2 linked regions of the Solidesulfovibrio fructosivorans JJ] genome follow. Each later gene encodes a partner of the first gene's protein in a complex. Links are inferred from orthologs where the notes say so. Each region holds a gene or a part of one and is shown on either strand. Other genes may lie near its edges. The genes, in order: metK and groL.

Evidence for each region.
Region 2: the proteins of metK (region 1) and groL are in contact, whole or in part, in a cryo-EM structure (PDB 8P4O), measured with the Escherichia coli proteins. The link is inferred for Solidesulfovibrio fructosivorans JJ] from one-to-one orthologs.

Annotation. Positions count from the first base shown.
Region 1 is NZ_AECZ01000003.1:202,512-209,551, forward strand. Bases 2,588-5,474 are described here. They hold metK (methionine adenosyltransferase), read right to left. Parts: upstream 4,673-5,474; coding sequence 3,503-4,672; downstream 2,588-3,502. Other genes in these bases: DESFRDRAFT_RS03685 (hypothetical protein), read right to left, coding at 2,588-2,909; DESFRDRAFT_RS03690 (DUF721 domain-containing protein), read right to left, coding at 2,943-3,446; panC (pantoate--beta-alanine ligase), read right to left, coding at 4,872-5,474. Also shown: DESFRDRAFT_RS03670 (DEAD/DEAH box helicase), read left to right, coding at 1-1,977; more of DESFRDRAFT_RS03685, read right to left, coding at 2,562-2,587; more of panC, read right to left, coding at 5,475-5,738; DESFRDRAFT_RS03705 (hypothetical protein), read left to right, coding at 5,877-7,040. UniProt on the Escherichia coli protein: Catalyzes the formation of S-adenosylmethionine (AdoMet) from methionine and ATP.
Region 2 is NZ_AECZ01000021.1:23,155-30,202, reverse strand. Bases 1,592-4,486 are described here. They hold groL (chaperonin GroEL), read right to left. Parts: upstream 3,912-4,486; coding sequence 2,271-3,911; downstream 1,592-2,270. Other genes in these bases: groES (co-chaperone GroES), read right to left, coding at 3,965-4,255; DESFRDRAFT_RS14325 (YidH family protein), read right to left, coding at 1,684-2,130; DESFRDRAFT_RS21645 (PDC sensor domain-containing protein), read right to left, coding at 1,592-1,658. In the rest of the region: DESFRDRAFT_RS14335 (cobyric acid synthase), read right to left, coding at 1-594; more of DESFRDRAFT_RS21645, read right to left, coding at 591-1,591; DESFRDRAFT_RS14310 (PadR family transcriptional regulator), read left to right, coding at 4,556-4,900; DESFRDRAFT_RS14305 (alpha/beta hydrolase), read left to right, coding at 5,184-6,059; DESFRDRAFT_RS14300 (NADH-quinone oxidoreductase subunit 5 family protein), read left to right, coding at 6,442-7,048.

The sequences.
Region 1 (7,040 bases):
GATGCCGGCGCACATGCCCTGTTGGCGCAGGAAGTGATCAACCTGGATCGGTACGAGGATGAACTCGGACTTGGTCCTATCATCAAAGACAGTCTGGGTAATGTGCTGCGATTCCTGCGACCTATTGTCATCGTGGATGAAGGACACAAGGCCTACTCCACCATAGCCATCAATACGGTCTATGGATTCAATCCGCGCTTCGTGCTGGAACTCTCGGCCACTCCTAAGGATCGCCCGAGAGATACGCCGCCGCGCTTTGCAAACTGGCTGGTAGACGTGCGTGGTATCGAACTGGCCGAAGAAGAAATGATCAAAGTTCCTCTCAACGTGAAGATCAATCCCGGCAGCGACTGGCGCAACTGTCTGCGTGAGAGTCTGGACCACCTAAACCGCCTACAACAGCAGGCCGAAGACCTCATTGCCGACACAGCCCGGTACATCCGCCCAATCATGCTCGTTCAGGTGGAGAGAACCGGAGCTGACCAACGCGATGCTGGTTTCATTCACGCCGAGGATGCCAGGGAATTTTTGCTCACTGCCGGTCTGACCGAAGCGCAGATCGCTATAAAGACCTCGGAAACGAACGACCTTCACGCCCCTGAAAACATGGACTTGCTGCACCCATCCTGCCAAGTCCGAGTTATAATTACAAAACAGGCCTTACAGGAGGGGTGGGATTGTCCCTTTGCCTATGTGCTTTGTGCCCTTGGAGCCAATCACAATCTTGCAGCCATGACCCAACTCGTGGGGCGCATCCTTCGACAGCCCCATGCTGCCAAAACCGGCGTCCAGGGCCTCGATGAATGCCATGTATTTTGCCTGCACGACCGAACTAGGGATGTGGTGGAAGGCATCAAGAGAGGACTGGAAAGCGACGGCATGGCAGATTTGGCCTTGACCATTACGGAAGGAGGGGACAGCAGCGGCGCGCGGCAGGAAACGCGTACCCTCCGACGTCGGGACTCCTTTGCCGATCTACGCATCTTCCTCCCCAAGGTAGTCTGGGCTGGGGGTAGCAGACTACGGCCCCTAGATTACGAACAGGACGTGTTAGCGGGCGTGGATTGGGCGGCCTTAGACATGGCTGAACTGGCCGGACGAATTCCCCTTGATGTGCGGGAGGCCCACAGCCATGTGACGAGGATTACCGTAACCGACGGGGCGGAGGGCGAGTTTTTCGCCGCAGACAGTGCACAAGAGGTGGTGGAAGCGGCGACGTTCGACCCGGTACACGCCACACGCATGGTCACTGACCTTATTCCCAATCCATGGATAGCCCGCGCGAAGGTACAGGAATTCCTGGGCGGATTGCTGGCAAAGGGCTTTACAGAAGAACGGCTGGGACATTTGTCCAGCTATCTTATTGAGGAAATGCGCAGGTTCCTAAGCGTCAAGCGTGATGCTTTGACCGAATCCTATTTCAAAGAGCAAGTCCGCACTGGAATGATCCAATTTCGTCTGCGTATTGATGACCACTCCCATGACTGGCAAATGCCTTTTGAACTGGAAACGGAACTGCCGGAGAGCGCGCGCAAGGCCTGTCGCACGGACGGGAATCCCATCCAAAAAAGTGTTTTCGCTCCGGTTTATGAAGATGATTTCAATAGAGATGAGCTAGAATTCGCCTGTTATCTAGATGAAAAGAAAGCCCTGCATTGGTGGCATCGCAATGTCGTCAGGGCAGGACAATATTCCTTACAAGGCTGGCGACGAAACAAGGTCTACCCAGACTTTATATTCGCAATGTCAATCGCTGACGGCCAAGAAAAAGTTTTTGTTATCGAAACCAAAGGCGACCAGCTTTCTGGCAATCTGGATTCAGAATACAAGCGCAAACTTCTGCACCTCATGGCGGACAATTATCATCAGGGCAGAGCATCCGAGGCCGGGAGGCTGGAAATTCAAATCGGGAAAAAGACAAGCATAGCCTGCGACTTAGTTCTCATGAGTGAGTGGAAAACCCACGGATGGGAGTGAAGCCCACAAAAAGTAACTAGGGCCAGCCATGGGAGAAGGCGACCCCAACAGTCGCAACCCAGACAGCCCGTATCCTAGTTCTCGGAAAAGATGGACCCAGGCTGGCCATGATGAGGCCGCCTGCGTTGTCTCGCCGGGTGGCATCGAGTCACCCCATCGCCGGCTTCTACTCCGGGGCACGAAAAAAGATATAGCCGCTCCACGCCCGCCTCACTCGACGGGCTTTTTATATGCCTTTTCTGAGAATGCCGCTGCTGGGAAAACGCCAAAAAGGGCTGTGTGTGTTGGGAATAGTGTTGGGTAAGAAAAAGGGCCTACAGCCTTTTTGACTGTAAGCCCTTGAATTAGCTTGGCGTCCCCAAGGGGATTTGAACCCCTGTTACCGGCGTGAAAGGCCGATGTCCTGGACCAGGCTAGACGATGGGGACACAATTATGGTTTTGGCTGGGGGACTAGGATTCGAACCTAGGTTGATGGAGTCAGAGTCCATAGTCCTGCCGCTAGACGATCCCCCAGCAAGCTCAAGAGCGCATATACTTATTGCAATACCGTGCGCCCGTCAAGCACTTTCTTGGGGGAACCGCTTAAGAAGCCTTGGCCAGGCGACGCGTCCGCTTTTTCAGCTTATTGACCTGGCGACGCAGGAGTTCCTTCTGGCGACGCGCGCCCTCGCCGGAAACCTCGGCCCGCTTGGCCCGCAGCTCCCGCATCTTGGTCTTCATGGACAAGATCTTGGTCTTGTACGGAGAAACCTTCTCCCCTTCCTCGCCGCCGATGCCCAGCACTTCCTTGATCTGGACCAGAAGCTCATCCTTGCCCAGGCCGGAAGCGCCCGTGATCTGCGGAATCTGCCGCATCACCAGATCGCGCAGTTCCTTGGCGGTCATCTTGTCCAGCGGCTTCTTCAGATCAAGCTGCAATCCTTCGCTCATGATTTGCCTCCACGAAAAATGTATCGCGCCGTCTTATGCCGCCCCGCCAGCCTTGGTGCGGCCGCCACGACGGGTCTTGCCGGACGGCTTCGGCCCGGCCTCGAAATACGCAACATACTTGGCGTAACATCGCCCAACGGGGCTTTCCGGATCAAAGGTCCCCAAAAGCCTGCCCAGGCTCTCGGGCCGTGTGGGCAGGGGCGTGGAAAAACGCGGGGGGACGCCCCGTAACGCATCCAAGGAAATTTGGCTCCCTAGCAGGTCGAACCGCACCTTGTCAAAGGCTTCCTGCCCCAGGGCGGCATTGACCAGGGATAAAATCTCCGGCGCCGCGAACAACATCTCCTGCATGGCCACCGGATCGGTCGCGCCAAGAAGCAACTCCCGCCGGCGATGGCCCAGCGGCCGCACCAGCTCCGCCGTCTCCGGGCCGACGATCGTCTCCCAACGGCGGCACGTCTCCACGAACGCGCGCCGCAGGGCCGCTTCCTTGTCGGCCACGAACCGGTCGATGGCTTCGGACAGGCGGTGGAGCATGGCGGGCTGGAAAAAACGGGGCGACGCGGTGGCGCCGCCCCGGATATGCGCGGTTGTTACAGCTTCAGGGCCGTCTTGATGTCGGCCGCGGCGTCGGTGCGCTCCCAGGTGAACTCGGGGCGCTCCCGGCCGAAGTGGCCGTAGCAGGACGTCGGCTTGTAAATGGGCCGCTTGAGGTCCAGGCGCTTGGAGATGAAGTAGGGGCGCAGGTCGAAGACCTCGCGCACGGCCCGGGTGAGCTCCTCGTCGGGAATTTCGCTCGTGCCCATGGAGGTCACGAGCACCGACAGCGGCTCGGCCACGCCGATGCAATAGGCGATCTGGACTTCGCAACGCTCGGCCGCGCCGCTGGCCACCACGTTTTTCGCCACGTACCGGGCCATGTAGGCGCCGGAGCGGTCCACCTTGGACGGGTCCTTGCCCGAGAAGGCGCCGCCGCCGTGGTTGCCCATGCCGCCGTAGGTGTCCTGGATGATCTTGCGTCCGGTAAGGCCGCAGTCGCCCATGGGGCCGCCGATGACGAACCGGCCGGTGGTGTTGATGTAGATCTTGGTGTTCTTGTCCACCATCTGCTCGGGCAGGGTGTGGAAGATGACTTCCTGGCGCACGGCGTCGGCCAGATCCTGGTACGAGATGTTCTCGTCGTGCTGGCAGGCCACCACCACGTTGTCGATGCGGGCCGGCTTGCCGTCGATGTACTCCACGGCGACCTGCGTCTTGCCGTCGGGGCGCAGGAAGTCGAGGATCTTGTTCTTGCGCACGTAGGTGAGGCGGCGCGAAAGCTTGTGGGCCCAGTAGATGGGGGCGGGCATGAGGGTTTCGGTCTCGGTGCAGGCGAACCCGAACATCATGCCCTGGTCGCCGGCGCCCTGCTCCTCGGGCTTTTCGCGGGAAACGCCCTGGGCGATGTCCACGGACTGCTTGTCCACGGAGGAGACCACGGCGCAGGTCTCCCAGTCAAAGCCCATGGTCGAGCTGTTGTAGCCGATCTCCTTGACCGTCTCGCGTACGATGGCGGGAAAGTCGGCATAGGCCTTGGTGGAGATTTCCCCGGCGATGAAGGCCAGGCCGGTGGTGACCAGCGTCTCGCAGGCCACGTGCGCATCCGGGTCCTGCGCCAGGATGGCGTCCAGGATCCCGTCGGAAATCTGGTCCGCGACTTTGTCCGGGTGCCCTTCGGTCACGGATTCGGAACTGAAAAGATACCGGCCCTTGGCGTTGATCATATGTGGTGTCCTCCCTGTGCCTGCCGCGCGTTCTGGCTGGCGGGCGTAGTGTCAAAATGCAATGTGGTATAATTGAAATATGGCTAGATAGCTTGGCTGACAGGAAAGTGCAAGCGGCGTTGTCGCGGCGTCGCCATGTCGCTTGGGCGTCGCCCGCCTGTCCGGCATGAAAGAGGAGCCGCGCGCAAGGCCGGGATATTCAGGAGCGGGGGCCGGGAGCGGCGGGAAGCAGCCGGTTGTCGATCAGCCGGGCCCGGGAAAAGCGCACCGCCGTGGCGAAAAGCCCGGGGCCGTCCAGGCGCGTAAGCGGCGCCACCCGGTCGGGATGCACGCACTCCAGGTATTCCACCATGCCTGAAGGCAGGTGCGATGTCCAATACTCGCGCACCTTGCCGGCGATGACCGCCGTGTCGCGCTCGCCGGCGGCGGCCAGGTCCGCGGCCAGGGCGAGGCCTTTATTGATGTATGGGGCCTCGGCGCGTTCGGCCGGGGTCAGGTAGACGTTGCGCGAGGAAAGCGCCAGCCCGTCGGCCTCGCGCACGATGGGCGCGCCCACGATGGTGACCGGAAAGCCCAGGTCCGCCGTCATGCGCCGGATGATGGCCAGCTGCTGCCAGTCCTTTTGGCCGAAAAAGGCGAAGGTCGGGAAGGCGAGCAGGAACAGCTTGGATACGACGGTGCATACACCCCGGAAGTGGATCGGCCGCGAAGCGCCGCACAGATGGCGGGCCAGTTCCGGCACTTCCACCCAGGTCGCCGCCTCGGGGGCGTACATGGCCTCGGGCTTGGGCGTAAACAGGACGTCCGCGCCGGCGGCTTCGGCCACGGCCGCGTCGTGGTCCAGGTCGCGCGGATACGCGTCCAGATCCTCGCCGGGGCCGAACTGGGTCGGGTTGACGAAGACGCTGACCACGACCTTGTCGGCCTTTTGCCGCGCCAGGCGGATGAGGCTTTCATGGCCGGCGTGGAGGTACCCCATGGTGGGGACCAGCCCCGTGGCCACGTCGCCGCGCAGCCAGTCGCGGCAGCGCGCGCGCAGGGTTTCCGGATCGGAGACGATATCCAAGGCACACCTCCCTTACGGTTGTGCGGGCTCTAATCCAAGGCCGAGGGCATGTAAAGCCGGCCATGACATTCACCCCGGTTGGGGGTAGAAGGCCATACTAAGGGGCCCGCGCCCCATTCCACCTTCAAGGAGAGAGCCATGCCCGGTCGTCGCGCCCTGTACCTTGCGGCGGCGGCGGTGTTTTGCCTTATGGCAGGGCCCGTTTGCGCCGCCCGAACCTCCGCCGATGCGCGGACGGAAACGCCGCCCACGCTTTCCGCCAAGAGCTTGCTGCCGTCGAAAATTTTATCCGGACCCAATTACACAATCGACGACAAGGTCAAAAACGACGGTTACATGAACATGTATACCGTGCATACGAAAAAGGGTGATCTGCGGGTGGAATCCACGTCGCTGCTCTATACACGGCTGCACGAATTGCAGGCCGCGGCGGCCATGGACGACGTCAACAAGGGCGTGGAGATCGGCAAGTCCATCGGCATGTCCGGCGTCAACGCGGTCAAGGGCGTCTTCAACCTGCTCACCAAGCCCGGCGACACCCTCTCCGGCGTGGGCAGGAACTTCACCCGGGCCGAAGCCTCCAGCAAGGAAAAGCGGCCCACCGACGACAAGGGCACCGTGGGCGAGCTGCTCGGCTACAACAAGGCCATGCGCGACTGCGCCAAGACCTACGGCGTCGATCCCTATTCCCGCAACCCCATCTTGCACGAAAGCCTCAAGCGTCTGGCCGGGGCCCAGTTTTTCGGGTCGTTCACGGGTTCGGCCGCCATCCCCGGAGGCGCGGCCCTGATCATGCTGGGCAACACCGCCGCGCCCCAGAGCGTGGTGGACGTGAGCATCCCGCCCCAGGACCTCTTTACCGCCAACCGGGAGCGGCTCAAGGCCATGGGCGCGACCTCGGACACGGCGAATCTGCTCGTGGAAAATCCCCACTTCACGCCCATCGAGCAGACCCGGCTGGTGTTGGCTCTGGACAAGATGACCGGCGTCGGCGACCGCAATGTCTTCATCAACCAGTGCATCCTGACCGACAGCGACGACCTGGCCTGGTTCCGTACCCGCATGGCCGAACTCTACGCCAACATCGACGCCAAGGCCGACAAGCTCGCCCGTTTCGTCAAGGCCGGCAAGTATCTCGCCGCCGTCACCAAGGCCGACGGATTGCTGGTGGCCTATCCCCTGGACTACCTGGCCTGGACCCCGACCATCGCCGGCATAGCCCGGAGCTTCGGGGACACGGCCGCCGCCCTCAAGGTGAAGAGCCGGAAGTTCATCGTTACCGGCGAGGTCAGCCCCCTGGCC
Region 2 (7,048 bases), on another replicon or contig:
CGCGCCGGCAAGCGAGGCAAAGCCCGGCACGAAGTCGGCGAAGGCCTCGTCCACCAGGAACAGGCATTGGGGATGGCGCGAGGCCATGTCCACGATGGCGTCAGCGGGGAGGACCTTTCCGGTGGGGTTGCCGGGGCTGCCGAGCATGACCAGGGAGGGCGAGCGCAGCACGCCTTCGATCCGGTCGAGGTGGACGGCGAAGTCGTCGAACTCCACGGCCGGCACCCGGCGGATGTCCATGCCGGACTTGTGGGCGGCCGTGGCGTAGTCGGCGTAGCAGGGCGTGGGGATCACGGCCCGGGCCAGGCCGGTCGCGCGGGGCAGGGCGTAGAGGATCTCGCTCGTGCCGCCGCCGGCCACGAAATGGGAGGCCGGCGCGCCGTAACGCTCGGCGGCGGCGGCGATGAGCGCGGTCGCGTCCGGGTCCGGGTAATGGACAAGCTCGCCCGTGGCGGCGCTTAAGACCTGGCGCAGCCAGGGCGGCGGCCCCAGCGGATTGATGCTGGCCGAGGCGTCGAGGATGTCGGCCGGATCGCGCCCGGCCGTTGCCGCCAGGGCGCGGAGATTGCCGCCGTGGGGAAAGGACTCGCTCATCTGGCCACCTTGTGGGGCAACACCAGCACCAGGTACCAGCCTGTGGTGTTGAGTCGCGCGGCCAGCACCGTGTCCTTGGCCCTGGAAAATACAATGGGCCATTTCCGTTCGGTTTCGGACCGTTCGATGACCGTCTCGGCCGCATCGTTGAGGCTGTCGTCGGGACTGTCCACGTTTTTTTCCTGGCCGAGAGCGGCAAGTCCCCGGTCGGCCCGGAAATAGACCACCGCGTCGCCGGCCTTGGCGTTTTCGGCGACGATGCAATCCGCCACCTTCGGGTCGCTTGCCGCGATGGCCTTGCCGCGCCGGTTCATGAGGATGGCCTGGGCGCCGGGAATGGCGGCCAGATCGGCCATGACGTCCTTGGACAACTGGGCCAGGGTCACGTCGCGCGAGGCCACGCCGAGAAGCCTGTCCCCGTCGTAGACCGGGCACGAGGCCGTGACCATCATGCCGGCTCCGGCCAGATCGAGGTAGGGCGATTCCCAGCCGCAGGCCTTCTTCTCGAAATCGGCCGCCGTGTAGAAGCCTTTCTGGGTGGGTTGGTAATTGTCCAGGGCGCGGGAGAGGGGCAGGTAGGGGTAGATGGCGAACTCCTGGCCGGGCGTGGTCAGGTAGACCCAGGAAAAGGGCATGGCGTCGTAGGCGGCGGCCATGGCCGGGGCCAGCCTGGTCATGGCCGCCAGGGCGCGGAAAGTCTCGTCGGTGAAGTTCTCGCCGTTGTAGAAAAAAAGCGCCTGGCAGGGGGCCATGGCCTGCGGATCGGTCCCGCACGGCCCGGAGGCGTCGCGGAAGGCCACCACGCCGTCCTTGACGGCGTAGCTCTGCAGGTATTTGGCCCGCACTTCCGGGGGCGGGGCCGGGGTGTCGCGCCATACGGCGGCATAGGCAGCGCCAAGGGCCCTGGCGCTGCCGGAAACGGCCGCGAGCTGGCTGTCGAGCCGGCCGGCGGCCTCCAGGATCACGGCCCTGGCCAGGGGGTTGGTCTCGGCCGCCCGGGCGGGCGGGGCGACGAGCAGGACGGCAAGGACGCAGACGGTGAAAAGACCCATGGCTGGACGCATGGCGAGGCCTCCGGTTTGGGGCGCGTCATTTCTGGACGATCAGATGCCAGAACACGGAAAAAAGGCCGATGATGATGCCGACCACGGCGGCGGTGAAAATGATGTCCGGGGTGACGGAAAAGGTCCTGGCTCCCTTGTTGATGCAACGCCGGATGTACCAGAAACGCCAGGTGGCCACGACCATGACCAGCACGCCCACGGCGAAGGTGGAAAGCGTTATGGCCTCGGTGTGGAAGTGTTTTTGGGCCATGCCGGCGAACATGGGCACGTTTTGGATCTGCCGGATGAAGAAGTCGAAGCGCTCGATGACGAAGCTGAAGCCGAAAAGGGCCAGCCCCGTGCGGCACCAGGCCAGGAAGGTGCGTTCGTTGGCCAGGTGGTTGCGCTGCCAGGCGAGAAGCACCTGGGGATTGGTGAGGTCGTAGGGCGGGGCGTCGTGGACCGTGTCGGCCTTGGGCGCGGATTCCGGCATGAAGTCTCCTTGGTTTGAGGCTGCCATCAGATAGCGCGGCCGGGGCGGCCGGTCAACGCGGGGATCGGCCCGGGGCGGACGAAAAAGGGGGCCGGACGGATGTCCGGCCCCCTTGGCGGTAACGATGTGGAAGCGGTCGGCTAGTACATGCCGCCCATGCCGCCCATGCCGCCGCCGGGCATCGGGGGCATATCCTTCTTGGGCTCGGGCTTTTCGCAGATGGCCGCCTCGGTGGTCAGGAGCAGGCCGGCCACGGAAGAGGAGTTCTGCAGGGCGATGCGGGTGACCTTCTTCGGGTCGATGACACCGGCCTTGATCAGGTCCTCGTACTCGCCGGTCGCGGCGTTGAAGCCGAAGCCTTCCTTGCCGTCGCGCACCTTGGCCACGACGATGGAGCCTTCGAAGCCGGCATTGCCGGAAATCTGGCGCAGCGGCTCCTCGATGGCGCGCAGCACGATCTCGATGCCGGCATGCTCGTCGTCGTCGGCCGGCTTGAGGTCGGGCAGGTTCTTGACGCAACGCACCAGGGCGACGCCGCCGCCAGGAACGATGCCTTCCTCGACGGCCGCGCGGGTGGCGTTCAGGGCGTCCTCGACGCGGGCCTTCTTCTCCTTCATCTCGGTCTCGGTGGCCGCGCCGACGTTGATGACGGCAACGCCGCCGACGATCTTGGCCAGGCGCTCCTGGAGCTTCTCCTTGTCGTAGCTGGAGGTGGTCTCCTCGATCTGGGCGCGGATCTGCTTGACCCGGGCCTTGATCTTGTCGGCGTCGCCGGAGCCGTCGACGATGGTGGTGTTCTCCTTGTCGACGAGGACGCGCTTGGCTTTGCCGAGGTCGACCAGGGTGATGTTTTCCAGCTTGATGCCGAGGTCTTCGGACACGGCCTGGCCGCCGGTCAGGATGGCGATGTCTTCCAGCATGGCCTTGCGGCGGTCGCCGAAGCCCGGGGCCTTGACGGCGCAAACCTGCAGGGTGCCGCGCAGCTTGTTGACGACCAGGGTGGCCAGGGCCTCGCCCTCGATGTCCTCGGCCACGATCAAAAGCGGACGGGACATCTTGGCGACCTGCTCGAGGACCGGCAGCAGGTCCTTCATGGAGGAGATCTTCTTCTCGTTGATGAGAATCAGCGGCTCGTCGAGCTCGCAGACCATGCGCTCGGGATCGGTGACGAAGTAGGGGGACAGGTAGCCGCGGTCGAACTGCATGCCTTCGACGACGTCAAGGGTGGTTTCCATGCCCTTGGCTTCCTCGACGGTGATGACGCCTTCCTTGCCGACCTTGTTCATGGCCTCGGCGATGATGTTGCCGATGGTGGCGTCGGAGTTGGCGGAAATCGTGCCGACCTGGGCGATTTCCTTCTGGTCGCGGGTGGGCTTGGCCAGGGCTTCGAGCTCGGCGACGACGGACTCGACGGCCTTGTCGATGCCGCGCTTGATGGCCATGGGATTGCGGCCGGCGGCCACGAGCTTGACGCCCTCGGTGAAAATGGCCTGGGCCAGGATGGTGGCGGTGGTGGTGCCGTCGCCGGCGATGTCGGAGGTCTTGGAAGCGACTTCCTTGACCATCTGGGCGCCCATGTTCTCGAACTTGTCCTCGAGCTCGACTTCCTTGGCCACGGTCACGCCGTCCTTGGTGATGATCGGGGAGCCGAAGGACTTCTCGATGACCACGTTGCGGCCCTTGGGTCCAAGGGTGACCTTGACGGCGTTGGCCAGCTTGTCAACACCGTGTTTCAGCTTCTCGCGCGCTTTGGCGTCGAACAGAATCTCTTTGGCAGCCATGTATGCTCTCCTTCAATAAAGAGTGGAAATTCGGAATGGGGAAACCGGTGGCCTTAGGCCTCGATGACGGCCAGGATGTCGTCCTCGCGCATCACGAGCAGCTCTTCGTCGTCGAGCTTGATCTCGGTGCCGGCGTACTTGTTGAAAAGGACCAGATCGCCCTTTTCGACGTGCATCTTCATGTGATCGCCCTTGTCGTCGAGCTTGCCCGGGCCGACGGCGACGACTTCGCCCTTCATGGGCTTTTCCTTGGCGGAGTCGGGGATGATGATGCCCCCCTTGGTGACTTCCTCCTGTTCCAGCCGTTTGACAAGCACGCGATCGCCTAAGGGTTTGAGCTTCATACAGTGACCTCCAGTGGTATTTGGCAAGTTGGACCGCCGCTGGCACTCACGAGAGGCGAGTGCTAGCGGCGGGCGGAAACCTATCTAACCACATCACGGCGAAAGGCAAGGGGCGGAAGTGAAAAAAAATGGAATGCGGGGCAAAAAAATGAGGATGCCCCATCCGTTCGCCGAGCGGCCCGTCCCGCCTGCGAGGCGCAGCGTACCCCCCCTTTCCGAAAGGGCTTTTTCCCATTAGACTGGCAAAGCGCGGGCGGATTCGATCCTCCCTGTCCGCGATTCGACACGACGAAAGGCACCATGTTGGAAAAAAAACGCCGCCAAACCCGCCACCTGCCCGCGTTCATCCTGCTCGTCCTCGCGCAGGAACCGCGACACGGCGGGGCCATCCACGATGCCCTGGTCAAGCGCCTCCCCGGCCTCAAGATCGACACGGGCGCGATCTACCGCGCGCTCAAGACCCTGGAAGCCGACGGCGAGCTTTCCTCCGTCTGGGACGCGTCCACCCCCGGCCCGGCGCGCAAGATCTACCATATGACCGCCAAGGGCTGGGACCGGCTCGATTCCTGGAAAAGCGAGATCGAAAACCGCCGGGCGATCCTGGGCGATTTCCTCGCGGCCTACGCCGGACTCTCCCGACCCTGACCCGGCGCGGCCGTTTCGCCGTCCCTCCCCTCGAACGCCTTCCCCCGCCGCGCCCGCGTGCCTCTTGACAGCCCGGTATCCGCTCATTACTGTCTCAAACATCTAGATGTAAGTAGCATCTTAATGTTTAAGACTCTGAACCTGTAATCCAGAGGTGTTTCGGATGGATGCGCATCTTAGAGCCGGCATGGCGCAAGCATTATGGTTGGCTTTTTTCCTACTGCCTGCGGGGCTGCTGTTTCTCCTGGTCACGGCCGGTCCGGCCCGGGCGCAGGAGGGGGCGATGAGCGGCAGGGGAAAAGAGGTCGACGCCTACCTGCAACAGATCTTCAAGACGCGCAAAGGGGTGGATACGGACCGTATCCGGCGCAAATGGCTGGATATCCCCTATGCCTCCCTTTCCCCGGCGCAAAAACTGGACATCTACCTGCCGGAAACGGGCGACGGCCCCTTCCCCGTGGTCATCGCCATCCACGGCGGATCGTTCACCGCCGGCGACAAGCGGGATTTCCAGGTCGCCCCCATGCTGGCGGCCCTGGATCGCGGCTACGCCGTGGTGCCGATCAACTACAGGTTGACCGGGGAGGCGCTTTTCCCGGCCCAGATAGGTGACGTCAAGGCCGCCATCCGCTGGGTGCGCGCCAACGCGGCCAAATATTCCCTGCGCCCGGACAGGATCGCCTTGTGGGGCGACTCGGCGGGCGGCAATCTCGCGGCCCTGGCCGGCGTCACCGGCGGGACCGGAGAACTGGAGGACAAGAGCCTCGGAAACGGAGGGCAATCCAGCAAGGTCGCCGCCGTGGTCGACTGGTACGGCCCCATTGACTTTTTGACCATGGGCGATCCGCAGCGTCTGGCGGAAAAAGGCAACAAGCTCATCGGCAAAACGACCCTCGAGGCCCCGCAACTGTACCGGGAAGCGTCTCCCGAGAGTCATATCCATCCGGGGATTCCGCCCATCCTCATCCAGCACGGCGACGCGGACCGGGTCATCTCGGTGTCCCAATCCATCCACTTCGCCGATGCGCTGCGCAAAGGAGCCGGGGAGGGCAGCGTCGTCATCGACATCCTCAAGGGCGCGGATCATTTGGACGAACGCTTTACGACCCCGGAGAATACGGCGCGGGTGCTGGATTTTCTGGATAAATACATGAAGTGAGCCGCCCTCCCCCCGGGCCCAAAGGGGCAAGGGGCGGGAGGATTGTCATGGAAAGGCCCGGGCATGCGTTGCCCGGGCTTTTTCATCCGCGCGATTCTATAAGAATTTCAGGGAGCATGAACGCGCCGCCCGTTCGGTTGCAATGAAGCCGGCCTGACGGTGCGAAAGGGCGGTTTCTTTTGCGGAGAACCTCTTGTGAAAGGAATCACGCGATTGCGCCGGCTGGTGATTTCTTATAAGACGCATAAACTTGACGCTCTCCCCCATGGGGCCTAGAGCTTTTCCAAAGCAGGCGGCCGAAATGCTTTTGGATAGCTCAGCCTCGCGGCGGGGGCGGAGCGTTAAGTCCATGGCGGTCCCTAAACTTTTTTCCGAGGTGCCTATGCTCGACACGTTGGTGTTCGCGACGGTGCTGCTGCCATTTTTGGTCGCAGCCGTGTTGCTCGTTTTGCGTGAGCAAAACGTGCGCAAGGTCATCCTGGTGGCCATGGCGGGGGTGCTCATCCTCGCTTCCGTGGCCATGCTGCGCGGCGGAGCGTTCATTCTGTCGCCAGCCCCGCTGTATGACTCGCTCGTCACTCTTGGCGACTTCGTCATACTGTTCGTGGTGCTGTTTGTGGGTTTCAAACGCAAAAACCAGATCATCATCTGGCTTACCTCCGCCCAGATCGTCGGCCTTTTCTGGCTCGACTTCTTCATGGTCCACGGCCATGGAAAAACGCCGGCCTTTTTCGCCGACGACCTGAGCCTGGTCATGGTGTGCATCGTCTCCATCATCGGCTCGCTGATCGCCATCTACGGCATCGGCTACATGAAGGAGCACGAGGAGCATCTGCACCTGGCCAAGTCCAGGCAACCGCGCTTTTTCTTTTTCATCGTGCTGTTCCTCGGCGCGATGAACGGCTTGGTTCTGGCCAACAATCTGCTGTGGATGTATTTCTTCTGGGAATGCACCACGCTGTGTTCGTTCATGCTCATCGGCCATGACG